DNA from 2 places in the Rhizobium sp. T1470 genome. Region 1 is predicted to be linked to the other one. Evidence: predicted binding sites of a transcription regulator. Region 1 holds the regulator's gene; the other holds the start of a gene.

Region 1 (7,755 bases):
AAAAGTTGCTATCGTCGTTGGGGAGGTTTCGGGCGATCTTCTGGGCGCGGACCTGGTCGCGGCCCTAAAGCAGCAGTATCAAGGTCGCGTGGAGCTGATCGGCGTCGGCGGCGAGGGGCTGGACGCGCAGGGCCTGCGCTCGCTTTTCGATTTCTCCGAACTGTCGGTCATGGGCATCACGCAAGTGCTTTCGAACCTGCCGCGGCTGGTTCGACGCATTCGAGAGACGGCGGCGGCGATCATCGCGGCAAAGCCGGATGTGCTTATTATCGTCGACAGTCCCGATTTCACCCATAGGGTCGCCAAGCGCGTGCGCGCGGCGCTGCCTGAACTGCCCGTCGTCAATTATGTCTGTCCAAGCGTATGGGCGTGGAAGGAATACCGCGCGCAGCGCATGCTCTCGTACGTCGACCAGGTGCTGGCAGTCTTGCCCTTCGAGCCGGAAGTGATGCGCAAGCTGGGTGGTCCGCCGACAATCTACGTTGGTCACCGTTTGACCGCCGATCCGAACCTGGTGGACGCACGACGCCAGCGGGCGCAGACGAAACCGCGAAGTGAAACCGACCGCAAGACGGTGATGTTGCTGCCCGGTTCGCGTTCGTCGGAGATCATGAAGCTGCTGCCGCATTTTGGCGATGCCGTGAGCGAGCTGGTGGCGCGCAACGGTGACGTGCGCTTCGTTTTGCCGACCATGCCACGACGCGAATCCATGATCCGTGATCTCGTCAAGGATTGGACGACCAAGCCGGAGATCCTGACGGGGGTGGAGGCGAAGTGGCAGGCATTCGCTGAAGCGGATGCGGCCATGGCCGCGTCCGGGACTGTCGTGCTGGAGCTCGCGCTGACCGGTGTTCCCTGCATTTCGGCCTACAAGACCGACTGGATCATCAAGCTCATGACCAGCAAGATCAAGACGTGGAGCGCGGCCCTTCCGAACCTGATCACGGACTACACTGTCGTGCCCGAATATATCAATGAAGTCGTCCGAGGCGGCAGCTTTGCACGCTGGATGGAGAAGCTTTCGGCAGACACCTTGCCGCGACAGGCGATGATGGAGGGGTTTGACACCCTCTGGCAGAGGATGCAGACCGAAAAGCCGCCGGGAGAATACGCGGCTGAGATCGTTCTCGACGTCCTTCAAAAGAAAAAGCCCGGCCATTTCTGACCGGGCTCTTTGCTGTCTGCTGTCGCGGTTTAGCGCTTGGAGACCGGCAGGTAATCGCGCTGTGGCTCGCCGATGTAGAGCTGGCGCGGACGGCCGATACGCTGCTCCGGGTCTTCGATCATCTCGTTCCACTGTGCAATCCAGCCGACCGTGCGGGCCAGAGCAAACAGCACGGTGAACATGGTCGTGGGGAAGCCCAGAGCCTTGAGCGTGATGCCGGAGTAGAAGTCGATATTCGGATAGAGCTTCTTTTCGATGAAGTATTCATCAGTGAGAGCGATACGCTCCAGTTCCATTGCTACCTCGAGCAAAGGGTCGTCCTTGACGCCGAGTTCGCCGAGAACCTCGTGTGTCGTCTTCTGCATGATCTTGGCGCGCGGATCGTAGTTCTTGTAGACGCGATGACCGAAGCCCATGAGACGGAACGGATCGTTCTTGTCCTTGGCGCGGGCTATGTATTCGGGAATACGGTCGACGGTGCCGATCTCGGTCAGCATGTTCAGCGCTGCTTCATTGGCGCCGCCGTGAGCCGGGCCCCAGAGGCAGGCAATGCCGGCGGCGATGCAGGCGAACGGGTTTGCGCCCGATGAGCCGGCGAGGCGGACCGTCGAGGTCGATGCATTCTGCTCGTGGTCGGCGTGCAGGATGAAGATGCGGTCCATGGCGCGGGACAGCACCGGATTGACGACATATTCTTCGCACGGAACAGCAAAGCACATGCGCAGGAAGTTCGAGGCGTAGTCGAGATCGTTCTTCGGGTAAACGAAGGGCTGGCCGACGTGATACTTGTAGGCCATGGCCGCAAGTGTCGGCATCTTGGCGATCATGCGCAGGCTTGCGACCATGCGCTGATGCGGATCCGTGATGTCGGTGGAGTCGTGGTAGAAGGCCGACAATGCACCGACGCAGCCGCACATGACGGCCATCGGATGCGCATCGCGGCGGAAGCCCGTGAAGAACCGGCTCATCTGCTCATGCACCATCGTGTGATGCGTGACGCGATAGTCGAAATCCTTCTTCTGCGCAGCGGTCGGCAGTTCGCCATAGAGGAGCAGGTAGCAGACCTCGAGGAAGTCGCCATGCTCGGCAAGTTGCTCGATCGGATAACCGCGATGTAGCAGTACGCCGGCATCACCATCGATGTAGGTGATTTTCGATTCACAGGATGCGGTCGAGGTAAAACCAGGATCGTACGTGAAGGAAGCCGTGTGCTTGTACAGGGCGCCGATATCAATGACGTCAGGGCCGATCGTGCCGCTCTTGACGGCGAGATCGACTGATTTATCACCGATTTTCAGTGTTGCGCTTTGTTCCGTCATTCTGATCCTCCAAACTGGCGGTTGGCGCCATAAAAGCGCCATAGGGTTAAGCGTCGTCGACGATAGCTATATGATCGCGCGCCTAATGCCAAGTTCCCGTGACGCCATTTTGTGCATCGCAGTATCAACTTTTGGGCACTCCTGCGATGAGCCCTGCGCATAGCAGAAGCTGATGATTATCCTTGGCTTTTCTGGCTTCCGATTCTCCTTCGGATTTCAATCGATTATTGTTGCCTGAAGCCTGAAGAACTTGCATTGTGGTTGCAAGGGCGGCTGTTTTTGGGCGCAGATGCATGCCGGGGTTGAAGCCACTTTGTGAGGCAGGCCCCTCGGCGCGGATGCGCTTGCTCGCATGGCAGAGCGTTCTTTTCTTCGGGCTCAATCTGCTTAGAAGCCTCCGCGCGCCTTCAGCACGCAATCACTCGTCTCCTGGGCAACGTGGTTTACGACCGCGCCGCCCGGCTGCTCTTCGTGTTTTCGTCGCGCTGTGGCGACGGAGATGGATCATGGGCGGTTCTTCGTATTTTCTCCGGTCTTCCTCGGGCCGACGCCGTCCTCTGGTTTGAGCTCGCAAGTGACCCGCCAATGATCCGCCTGGGGGCATGGTTTGTTGCGTTCGCCCTGATTGCACCGGCCGCAGTCCCCGGGGCGCCGCCGACTGATCCGAAATCTTGCGCTGGCGGGCGTATTGGTGTCGTGGGAATGCTTTCCGCCCAGTTCGAAGCACGGAGTAGGGCGACCGTCATATTGGACGCGCGTATAATCACGACGATCACGGGCTGCGTTGAGCGTCGGGAAGGGGATCGCCGTGACCGCTGGCACTGCATCAATTCCACCTCGGCGACGCAATATCACCCCTGTCCGGCGGCGGACAGCGAAGGCCAAGCTCAAAGACTCTCGGCTAAGGAATTGCGCAATGCCCGCAATACGTTGCGGCAGGCCTCTGCGACGGGCGCTGAAGACCGCCTTGTTTCCCTGAAAACGCCTGGTGCACCGCCACGCACGATAGCAGCTACGTTCTGACAATCGTCGAAAACCCTGCTTACTTCGGCGCTGCGCGCGATACCGCCGATATCGTCGTGACGCCCGCTCGCCTGCGTGCGACCGAATGCCGGCCGGACGCACTGCTATTCACCGGAGAAATCCTGCGTCGCGGCTCTGGCGCCGCCGAGATACGCAAAGACGAACAGGGAACACCATCGTGTCACCGCCTACTACCACGCTTGACCGCCCCTGGATGCGGCATTGGGCATACAACTGGCGAAGCGGCACGTTTGACGGTGAGCCGCCTGTCGTCAATGATAACGACGAATGAGCCCGACGAGCTTGCCCTGAACCTTGACGCGGTCGGGTCCAAAAATACGCGTTTCATAAGCCGGGTTCGCGGCCTCGAGCGCAATGGAGGCGCCCTTCCGGCGGAAGCGCTTGAGGGTCGCTTCTTCGTCATCGACGAGCGCGACAACGATGTCGCCGGGATTTGCGGTGCTGCCATTGCGAATGATCACCGTGTCGCCATCGAAAATGCCGGCTTCGATCATCGAGTCGCCCTTGACCTCAAGCGCATAGTGCTCGCCCGGGCCAAGCATGTCGGCCGGAACGGTGATGTCGTGAGTATTGTTCTGGATTGCCGAAATCGGCACGCCGGCGGCGATCCGTCCCATAACCGGTACCGAGGCGGAATTGCCGTTGTCGGCATGTGCTGCCGGCTTCGGCGGCGCAACAAGCTGCGGTTTGCCGAGGCTGCCTTCGATGACGCTCGGCGAAAAGCCGCGGCGTGGTTGCAAGCTCGGGTTATATGCCTCCGGAAGCTTGATGACCTCCAGGGCGCGGGCCCGATTCGGCAGTCGGCGAATGAAGCCACGTTCTTCGAGCGCTGTAATCAGCCGGTGAATGCCTGACTTCGACGCGAGGTCCAAGGCATCTTTCATTTCATCGAAAGAAGGGGGGACACCGGACTCCTTCATTCGCTCGTGAATGAAGAGAAGAAGCTCCTGTTGTTTACGCGTCAGCATCGAAGTTGAACCCCAGAGTCGTGAAACAAAGCCAGAACAGACACTATATGTTCCATATGTGTTCCGCAAGTGCCTAAATTTTCGTAAAACTTGCCCGCAACTTGTTCAGTTTTCTCAGTTCATTTGACTGAAAGCGCCGAAGGGGGTTGCATTGTCCTGCGACCCGGCGCACATCTTCGCAAATTCCGGAGAGTTTGCTATGAGCGAAGCACATCCGCTGGACCACATCGTGCTGCCGGTCTCCAATATTGGACTCGCGCGCGAACGTCTCGGAAAACTTGGGTTCACCATCGCGCCCGATGCCCGGCATCCGTTTGGAACAGAGAACGCCTGCATATTCTTCTCCGACGAAACTTACCTAGAGCCCCTGGGGGTCGCCAGCGCGGAACTGCACGAGGCGTCGGCGAAGAAAGGGAATGTCTTCACCGCGCGTGACCGCGCCTTTCGGTTTCGATGCGGGGACGATGGATTCTCTGCCGTGGTCTTCGCGACCGCAGATGCCGATCGCGACCACGCCCGGTTCCTTTCCGAAAGGATCAATGGCGGCGAGATGCTACAGTTCGAGCGACCGATGAAGATGCCCGATGGCTCGGAGGCCACAGCCGCGTTCAAGCTCGCTTTCGCGGTGGATCTGCGGGCTCCGGATTTCTTCTTTTTCACGTGTCAACGCGTCAATCCGCTGCCGGCCGATCGAAAAGCGCTGCAAGTGCACGCGAACGGCGTCCATGGGATCGCAGAGATCGCTCTGGTTTCGCCAGATCCGAAGGCGTTCGGATCATTCGTGCGCGCAGCGGCGCACGGCCCGGGGATTGTCAACGACGCCTTCGGCGTGAGCGTCGCCGCTCCGAATGCCAGGATCAGCGTTCTATCCCCCGATGGATTGTATGCATATTTCGACCTTCCTGCAGCGTCCACCGATCGCGGCTTGCGCGGCATCGCCATCGTCTTCAAGGTTGGCGAGCTCGCCGTGACAGAAGCGCATTTGGCTGCTAACGGGATGACCTACACGCGCAAAAACAATCGAATTCTGGTGAAGGCGGCTCCCGGGCAGGGCGCGCTCTTCGCCTTTGAGGAGAAACGATGAGCCAGACAAAGTCCGAAGTCGTGGTTGGCGAAGGCGCCGGCTGCGTCACCTTTTCCAATGCCGGCAAGCTGTCGCTGATTGCTGGGCCCTGCCAGATGGAGAGCCGTGACCATGCCTTCATGGTCGCGGGCGTGCTAAAGGAACTCTGCGACAAGCTTGGTCTCGGCCTCGTCTACAAGTCCTCCTTCGACAAGGCGAACCGCACCTCGCTGTCGGCTCAGCGTGGGATCGGCCTCGAAACGGCGCTTGAGGTCTTTGCAGACCTCAAGAAGGAATACGGCTTTCCGGTCCTGACTGACATCCACACCGAGGAGCAGTGCGCCGAGGTGGCGACCGTCGTCGACATCCTGCAGATCCCGGCCTTCCTCAGCCGCCAGACCGACCTGCTGGTCGCTGCCGCCAAGACCGGCCGCACCATCAACGTCAAGAAGGGCCAGTTCCTTGCTCCTTGGGACATGAAGAATGTCCTCAACAAGCTGAACTCGACCGGCAACCCCAATATCCTGCTGTGCGAGCGTGGCGCCTCCTTCGGCTACAACACGCTGGTTTCGGACATGCGTTCGCTGCCGATCATGGCGGCGATGGGCGCTCCCGTGATCTTTGACGCCACGCATTCGGTGCAGCAGCCAGGCGGGCAGGGCGGCTCAACCGGCGGCCAGCGCGAATTCGTGGAGACGCTGGCACGGGCAGCCGTTGCCGTTGGCGTCGCCGGCGTCTTCATCGAAACGCACGAAGACCCTGACAATGCGCCGTCCGACGGGCCGAACATGGTTCACCTGAAGGATATGCCGCGGCTACTCGAAAAGCTGCTGGCTTTCGACGTGATCGCCAAGGCGGCCTGAAACCTGCAGAAAGTGCCGGCCGTCAACCGGCAAGCGCCATCCGTTTGTGGGAGGGATATCCCTTGGTCACGGAGTTGTCCGTATCGTCGAGACGGAAACGAGACAGCAGGTGATTGAGGTGCACTGCCTCGTCGCCGAGCTCTCGGCAGGCGGCGCTGGTTTGCTCGACCATCGCCGCGTTCTGCTGCGTGACGCTGTCCATCGTGTTGACGGCGGCGTTGACTTCCAGGAGCGCGGTGGTTTGTTCGGAGGAAGAACGCACGATCCCCTCGATCAGCGCAGTGACCATCAGAACCTGCTGATCGATATTGCTGAGCGCTTCGCCTGTGCGGTTGACGAGGCCAACGCCTGCTGAAACCTGGCTGGAAGACCTCTCGATCAACTGTTTGATTTCTTTCGCCAGATTGGCGGAGCGACCGGCAAGGTCGCGCACTTCCTGCGCAACGACGGCAAAGCCTTTTCCGGCCTCACCTGCACGGGCGGCCTCCACGCCGGCATTGAGCGCGAGGAGGTTGGTCTGGAAGGCGATTTCGTCGATGACGTTGATGATCTCGCCGATCTGCGCGGATGATGTCTCGATCTTCTCCATCGCGGCCACCGCCTCGTGCACGACGGTTGCCGAGTAGCTGGCGCTTTCCTTCGTCGCCGTCATCACCGCGTTCGCTTCATTGGCCCGTTCCGATGAGTTCTTGACGGTGACGGTGATCTGGTCGAGCGCGGAGGCTGCCTGCTCCAGCGAGGCGGCCTGATGCTCCGTTCGCCGGGCCAGATCATCCGTGCTCGAGGCGATTTCGCTCGAGCCGGTCCTTACCGTATTCGTGACGGCCGAGATTTCCTTCATTGCGCCGAAAAGCGTGCGGATGCTCGAGTTGAACTCGTGGCGCAGCTTTTCGTAGGCGGCTTCGAAGGGTTCGCTGAGCTGGACAGTGAGGTCGCCGCCGGAAAGGCGCTCCAGACCGCGGCTCAGGCTTGCAATGACGCGCTCGCGGGCGGCTTCCTCTTCTGCCTTGGTCGCGGCAAGCACCGCATCACGCTGTGCCTGCACCCGGCGTTCAGCATCTTGGCGCTCGCGGATATTGTTTCGCTCTTCGGCAGATTGACGGAAGACGGTGACGGCGCGCGCCATCGCGCCGATCTCGTCGGCGCGGCGGCTGAAGGGCACTTCCTTCGAATAATCGCCACCGGCAAGGATCGCCATATAGTCGCGCATCGCCGAGAGCGGCACGATAGCGCGTCGACGGAAGGCATAGAGGCCGCCGAGCAACAGGCAAAACGAGACAGCGGCTGCCGCAAGTGTGATCGTGGAAAGGATGCGGGTTTGTTCGGCAGCATC
Region 2 (7,755 bases), 630 kb from region 1:
CGATATCCGTGTTGATCTTGTCCTTGTCGACGAGATCGATCGCATTGTCGACGGCATTGTAAGCTGTGTCCATGGTCGCAGCCGCGAGGCCAAGGGCGTCGCGAATAGCCGACTGGGCTTTCTGATCGGTTTTCAGCGTCGAACCTATCGCCCAATAGGCGCCGTTGTCGGACGCTCTTTCCACTCTGAGGCCGGTGGATACCTGCCTCTGCGTCTTGGTCATATCGCGACCGATGTCACGCAAAATATACAGCGCGGCATCCACCGAAGTGCGCCGATAAATCGTCAAGGTACTGTACTCCGAACACAACAATACGCGACTGATACAAACAAACCGGTACCGCGAACCTTCATGTCCGGGAGCGCCTCACACCGGCGCCGAAGCGGCCCTCCGAAACGTTGGAGGATCTATCGGTTTCTGTCGGAATGATTGCCGCTCATGCTTAAAAAACATCTAAGGTTTAGAGGAAATTCATCCAATCCTACAACTTTTCATAAACTATAAGTCGCAGCGTTTGCCCGCCAGGGCAGCGGGCTTCGCTATTCTGCCGCCTGCAGTCGGCCTGCCTTTGGTGCCGGAGGCCGCGATGCGTGAGCCATTTCTTCGTGGAGGCGCTCCTCTTCATGAGCATGCGGCTTCGCAAAGCGGGCGATAAGCAGGTAGGCGACCGGCGTAATGTAGAGCGTCACCAGCGTCGCAAAGCCGAGCCCCCCGACAATGACCCAGCCGAGCGCGACGCGCGCTTCCGCGCCAGCGCCATGCGCAAAGACCAGCGGAACGCCGCCGAGGATGGTCGCGATCATCGTCATCATCACGGGTCGCAGACGCAGCGCACACGCCTTCTCGATCGCTGTGCGCACATCCTCGCCGCGATCGCGCAGCTGGTTCGCGAACTCGACGATCAGAATACCATTCTTCGCCATCACGCCCACAAGCAGCACAAGGCCGATCTGGCTGTAGATGTTGAGGCTCGACCCGGTGATGATCAGTGCGAAGACGGCGCATGCGAGCCCGAGCGGCACCGTCGACATGATGATCACCGACGACAGCACGCTTTCGAACTGCGCGGCCAAAACCAGAAAGATGATGACGATGGCAAAGCCAAAGGTCAGCGCCATGCCGCTCGAGTTCTCTTCCAGTGTCGCGGCCTCAGCGAGAGGGACGAGACGGGCGCCGGGCGGCAGGATCGATTTGGAGATCTCGGTCACTTCCTTGACGGCATCTCCGAGCGAGAGACCGTTCTTCAGGCCGGCAGTGATCGCCACCGAGGCGAGCTGCTGTTCGCGGTTCAGCTGCGGCGCGACCGAGCTTTCCGTCAGCGACGCGATCACCGACATCGGCACGATCTTGCCATCACCGGTCTTCAGGAAGACGTTCTCTAGATCCGTCGGATCGTCAAGGGGCCGGGTGTTGGAGGTGAGCAGCACCGGATAGGCTTCACCCTTGACGAAAACATCGACGACCGAGCGCCCTTCCAGCAGCGACTGCATGGCCGTTGAGAGGCCGGTAATGTCGATGCCGAGATCGGAGGCCCGCTCGCGGTCGAACGTGACCGACACCTGAGCCTGGGTCGGCTCGTTGCTCAATCGCGGCGTATCGTAATGCCCTTTTGCGTCGAGTGCCTGGACCAATTGAGCGGCTGCGGTCGTCAGTGCCTCATGATCGTTACCAACCAAAGCCATCTGCAATCCATTGCCGGCGCCGCGAATGCGCAGGCTGTTCGACTGGATCGCATTGCCGCGCAGAGCCGGAACCCTTGCAGCCGCCCGGTTGATATCGGCGACAATCTCCGCCTGCGTGCGGTGGCGCTCACCCCACGGCGCCAGCGTCAGCACCATGAAGCCGCTGTTGACCTGCCCGCCTTGCCCGGAGATGGAAAAGACGTTGCTGATATCACCGCTGTCGACGAGCGGCTGAAGATACTCTTCAACCCGCTGCATCTTGTCGCGGGTATATTCGAGACTGGAACCCTGCGGTGTTGTCAGGCGCATCATCACCAGGGCGCGGTCTTCGTTCGGCGTCAGCTCGCTTCGAACCGTCGAGAAGGCCAGCACAGCCGCTCCCGCGAAAATCGCGGAAACGACGATGACGACGAGCGGCGCATTCAGGCAGGCATGCAACGACCACCGGTAGGTATCAGCAAACCAGGTGCCGAAACGGCCGAGAAGTCCGTGGTCCTCGAGCATCTCCTTCGTCAATATCCGCGAGGCGAGCATCGGGCACAAGGTCAAAGCGACGATGGACGAGAGGCCGACCGAGAAGGCCAGCACGAAGCCGAATTCGCGGAACAGGCCACCCACCTGCCCCGGCAGGAAGGACAGCGGAATGAAGACTGCGGCAAGCGTCGCAGTCGTCGCGATCACCGCAAAGAACACCTCACGTGTGCCAAGCACGGCGGCCGCCCGCGGCCCCATGCCTTCCGATCGGCGGCGCACAATGTTCTCGAGAACGACGATCGCGTCGTCCACGACGAGACCCGTGGCCAACACGATCGCAAGAAGCGTCAGGATGTTGATCGAGAAGCCGACGAGATAGACGGCCGCAAGGGTTCCGATCAGCGCCACCGGCATGCTGACGGCAGGGATGATCGTCGCGCGCCAATCCCGCAGGAAAAGATAGATCACGCCGGTAACGATGACGGCGGCCAGGATCAACGCCAGCACGACCTCATGAATCGCCCCCTGGATGAAGACGGCATCATCGCTGGTGATGGTGATCCGCGTGCCCTCGGGAAGCGTCTTCGAAAGCTCGGCAACGGCGTCCTTGATGCCGTTCGAAATGTTCAGCGTATTCGACTGCGCCTGGCGGATGACGCCGAGACCGATGCCGGGAACGCCGTTGGAGCGCAGTGCCGTCTGTCCGTCGCGCGGTCCGAGCGTAACGTTCGCCACATCGCCGAGGCGCACGCGGTTCTGCAAAATGACGTTGGCGAAATCCTCCGGCGTCTGCAGACTCGCCATCGCACGCACGACGATCGTCTGCGTCGGGCTCTTCAACGATCCGGCCGGCATATCGAGGGCAGCGCTCGACAGCGCCTTCGTCAGATCGCCAACAGTCAGCCCACGACTGGCAAGTTCGCTCTGGTTGACGTCGACACGGAACACCTTCTCTTGGTCGCCATAGGTCTCGACATCGGCAACACCGTCGACCGAGGCAAGGCGGTCGATGACCTGGTTTTCCACGAGAAGGGTCAGGTCATCCATGTTGAGCTTGGACGAGGTCACGGCAAGTCGCATGATCGGCTGAGAATCGGAATCTGCCTTGACGATCTGCGGCGCATCTGCCTCCTCGGGCAGACGATCTGAGATACGGCCGATGGCGTCGCGCACATCGTTTGCCGCGACGGCAAGATCGATTGAGTCCGAGAATTCGAGCGTCACCCGGCTCTGGCCGAACTGCGAACTGGAGGAAATCGACTTGAGGCCGCTGACGCGAGCCGCCGCGCCCTCGATCACCTTCGTCAGTTCCTGGTCGATCGTCTGCGGCGACGCGCCCTCGAAAGTGGTGCGAACGGTCACGATGGGCCGATCGACATCAGGCAGTTCGCGCACTTCGATTCCGGCATAGGCCGCAAGGCCGGCGACGATCATCAAGGCATTGAAGACCAGCGCAAGGATGGGACGCCGGACGAACAGCGCGGTAAAGGTCTGTTTGCCGGAAGCCGGCTTGTCCTGCATCTCGATCACGTTCATTGCGTGGCAGGCTCCGAATTCGACGCGACTTCGCCGGCAACCCGCACCCCGCCGCCCTCACGGACGCGCTGCAGGCCCTCGGTGACGATGGCATCGCCATCCTTCAGATCGGCTTTGACGAGAATGTAGTCGGGATTGCGCTGCACGATACTGACCCGCACCTTGCCGGACTTGCCGTCGACAACCTTCCAAACAAAAGCCCCTTGCGAGTCCCACTGGACCGAAAGCGGATCGACCGCCGGATATCGGTCACCCCCAAACTTCATCCCGACATTGAAGGACATGCCGGCGCGCAGCTCGTCCGACGCGTTGTCGATACGGGCCCGAACGCGCATTGTGCGGCTGGCCGCGTCGATGCGGTTGTCGATTGCTTCGACCGCGCCCGAGAATACCCGACCGGGCCGGGCTACCGACGTTGCCTCAACCGGCTGGCCGACCGTGATGGTGTTGGCGAAGCGCTCGGGCACCCAATAGTCGACAAGAATTTCCGTTCGGTCGTCGAGCGTCGCGACAGGCGTGGTTGTCGAGACGTTGTCGCCGATGTTGATAGGGATAATGCCGACGATGCCATCGATCGGCGCAACGATGCTGCGGCGTTCAAGATTGAGATCGGCGGCCTGCAGCTGCAGCCGCGCGCCCTGCTCCGCGATTTCGGCATCGAAGACATCCATGCGCGATACGCTGGATTTGATGTTGTGGTAGAGACTGGATTTCTCGATGGCGCTCTTCAGCGCCACATCCGCCTGACCGCGAGCGATGACTTGCTCTTCGCTGTCGAGTTTCGCAAGGACCTGCCCCTTGGTGATCCTGTCGCCCGATTTGATGAGGATTTCGCGGATCGTGCCGCTCGCCTGTGGCATCACCACGACAGAGCGGATCGCATCCCCCGTGCCGATGGCGCTCAACCGATCATTGACAATGCCACGAACAACGGCTTGCGTGGCGACCAGAACGGGGGCAAGGGCTCCGCCACCGGGACGCCTCGACTGCCCTTCTCCACTGGCCGCCAGCTGCGGTACAGCCTCGTCGGGCGCTAGCTTGGAAACCTCCCTAAAGCCGGCCTTGCGCAGCGTCTCGCCAGCTCCCGGCACAAAGTATACCCATCCAGCAAAGCCGGCAGCAATCACGACAAGGCAAACGATAAACTGCTTCCAAAATGGCATTCACGTCTCCAGAGGGACTCGAGGCTGGTCCAGGGTCTATCGAAAGAGGCGTTCGCAGGACAAATTGCCGCGCGTCTGCGACAATATTGTCTCTTTGCTGATCACCGGCAAGCGAATTGGCCCCTCCTTACTGAATTGTAATATCAAGACTGAGTTATCGACGGAGTATCCGCCCATCGCTCCGCGCAGGTTTCGCAGTGTCTCTTCGTTCGGGTCAAATGACGGTTGTTTTCTGACGTTTATGAGGGATGCGGTACCGCCGGGAACGATTCTCGTCTCACATGCCGGCAATTCGCTGCCGTTGCTGCCCTCTCACGCCAGATACAAGCTGAGGACAGCCATCCGACCGGGAATGAAAGCAGAACATCTTTTCTGGTCTTTCCATCCCGAATCACTACATTACGCGCCATGAGCAATAGTTTCGACGATATCCCCTTCTTCGATGAAGAGCCGGGCGAGCCGCCGCGCAAGCAGCCGACCCCTGCCGCTTCCGCCGCCGGAGGGCTCGCCGCCCGGGCCATGGCCGCTCGAGATGGCGGCAAGCGCCCCGATTACCTTTCCGGCTTGAACCCCGAGCAGACCGAAGCCGTCGAAACGCTGGAAGGCCCCGTCCTCGTGCTCGCGGGCGCAGGCACTGGCAAGACACGTGTCCTCACGACGCGCATTGCCCATATCCTCAACACCGGCCGCGCATTCCCCTCGCAGATCCTCGCCGTCACCTTCACCAACAAGGCTGCCCGCGAGATGAAGGAGCGCATTGCCGTTCTCGTCGGCGGTGCTGTTGAGGGCATGCCATGGCTCGGCACCTTCCACTCGATCGGCGTGAGGCTTCTGCGCCGCCATGCCGAAATGGTCGGCCTGCGCTCCGACTTCACGATTCTCGATACCGACGACGTCGTCCGTCTGATCAAGCAGCTCATCCAGGCGGAAGGTCTCGATGACAAGCGATGGCCTGCCAAGCAGTTCGCCGGCATGATCGACACCTGGAAGAACAAGGGCCTCGGCCCCGGCGACATCGCGGAAGGCGACGCACGCGCCTTCGCCAACGGCAAGGGCCGCGAACTTTACGTCGCCTACCAGCAACGGCTTTCGACGCTGAACGCCTGCGATTTCGGCGATCTCTTGATGCACCCGATCGCGATTTTCCGGAAGAACCCGGATCTTCTGAAGGAGTATCACGGCCGCTTTCGCTACATCCTCGTCGACGAATATCAGGACACCAACACCGCCCAGTATATGTGGCTGCGGCTGCTCGCGCAGCGCCCCAAGGGTGAGCCGCAGAACGTTTGCTGCGTCGGCGACGACGACCAGTCGATCTATGGGTGGCGCGGCGCCGAGGTGGACAACATCCTGCGCTTCGAAAAGGATTTCCCGGGCGCCAAGGTCATCAAGCTGGAGCGCAACTACCGTTCGACGGCGCATATCCTCGGTGCGGCCGGCCACCTGATCGCTCACAACGAAGGCCGCCTCGGCAAGACGCTCTTCACTGATCGGAGCGATCCCGAAGACATCAAGGTCCAGGTGCACGCCTCCTGGGATTCCGAAGTGGAAGCCAGGGAAATCGGCGAGGAAATCGAGCAGCTTCAGCGCGGCAATCCCGATGGCAAGCGGCATCTGCTGAACGACATGGCGATCCTCGTGCGCGCCTCCTTCCAGATGCGCGAATTCGAAGACCGCTTCGTGACGTTGGGCCTCAACTACCGCGTGATTGGCGGCCCGCGCTTCTACGAGCGCCTCGAAATCCGCGATGCCATGGCCTATTTCCGCCTCGTCGCACAGCCTGCCGACGACCTCGCCTTCGAGCGCATCATCAACACCCCGAAGCGTGGTCTCGGCGACACCACCGTGCGCGCCCTTCACGATTACGCTCGCGCCCGCGATATTCCGATGCTGGCGGCAGCCGCCGACATGATCGAGACCGACGAGTTGAAGCCGAAGGCTCGCAAGGCCCTCTTCGACGTCGTCCAATCCTTCCGCCGCTGGCAGGAAATGCTGGAAAATACGCCCCATACCGAGCTTGCCGAGCAGATTCTCGAAGAGTCGGGCTATACCGATATGTGGAAGAACGACAAGTCGGCCGACGCGCCGACCCGTCTCGAAAACCTGAAGGAACTGATCCGCTCGATGGAAAGCTTCGAGTCGATGCGCGGCTTTCTCGAGCACGTCTCGCTGGTCATGGACGCCGAGCAGAATGAAAATCTCGACGCCGTCTCGATCATGACGCTGCATTCCGCCAAGGGCCTGGAGTTCGACACCGTCTTCCTGCCCGGCTGGGAGGAAGGTCTCTTCCCCCACCAGCGTTCGCTCGATGAAAGTGGTCGCGCCGGCCTCGAAGAAGAACGCCGCCTCGCCTATGTCGGCATCACCCGCGCCAAGCACCGCTGCCACATCTGGTTCGTCTCCAACCGACGGATCCACGGTCTCTGGCAATCCACCATCCCGTCGCGTTTTCTCGATGAACTACCGGAAACGCATGTCGAAGTGGCGGAAGCCGAGCAGAGCTACGGCGGCTATGGTCGCGGCGGCTACGGCCAATCGCGCTTCGATAAGGCTGATCCCTTCGCCAACTCTTATTCGACGCCGGGCTGGAAGCGCGCGCAGCAGAACAAGACGGACGCCACCCGCGACAACTGGGGCACCCGTTCCGGCCACGCTGTGGAGCGCATCGGCTACGGCGAAAGCGGCCCGCGCGGCCGCACTATCGATGGCGAACTGGTGGCAAAATCCACAGCGACCGAGCCCTCGAAATTCAAGACCGGAGACCGCGTCTTCCACTTGAAATTCGGCAACGGCAACATCATCGAGATCGAGGGCAACAAGCTGACCATCGATTTTGACCGGGCTGGCCAGAAGAGAGTGCTCGATGGGTTTGTGGAGCGGGTTTCGTAGAGCGGAAATC

Evidence for each region. Region 1 encodes LexA, which represses DNA repair genes until DNA is damaged. Its sites were predicted from a motif close to TGTTCNNNNTGTGTTCNG; they were not measured.
Region 2: the regulator LexA is predicted to act here: its motif matches at 5,205-5,222, upstream of WGT02_RS14290 (ATP-dependent helicase).

The regions. Positions count from the first base shown of each region.
Region 1 covers NZ_CP148091.1:2,190,772-2,198,526, forward strand. Annotated here, with positions in the region: gene lpxB (lipid-A-disaccharide synthase) at 1-1,165, shown strand, start outside; gene gltA (citrate synthase) at 1,195-2,484, opposite strand; gene WGT02_RS11070 (hypothetical protein) at 2,609-2,902, opposite strand; gene lexA (transcriptional repressor LexA) at 3,780-4,496, opposite strand; gene WGT02_RS11080 (VOC family protein) at 4,696-5,580, shown strand; gene kdsA (3-deoxy-8-phosphooctulonate synthase) at 5,577-6,422, shown strand; gene WGT02_RS11090 (methyl-accepting chemotaxis protein) at 6,445-7,755, opposite strand, start outside.
Region 2 covers NZ_CP148091.1:2,824,158-2,831,912, forward strand. Annotated here, with positions in the region: partial or broken gene WGT02_RS14275 (flagellin C) at 1-289, opposite strand, end outside; gene WGT02_RS14280 (efflux RND transporter permease subunit) at 541-3,693, opposite strand; gene WGT02_RS14285 (efflux RND transporter periplasmic adaptor subunit) at 3,690-4,856, opposite strand; gene WGT02_RS14290 (ATP-dependent helicase) at 5,265-7,745, shown strand.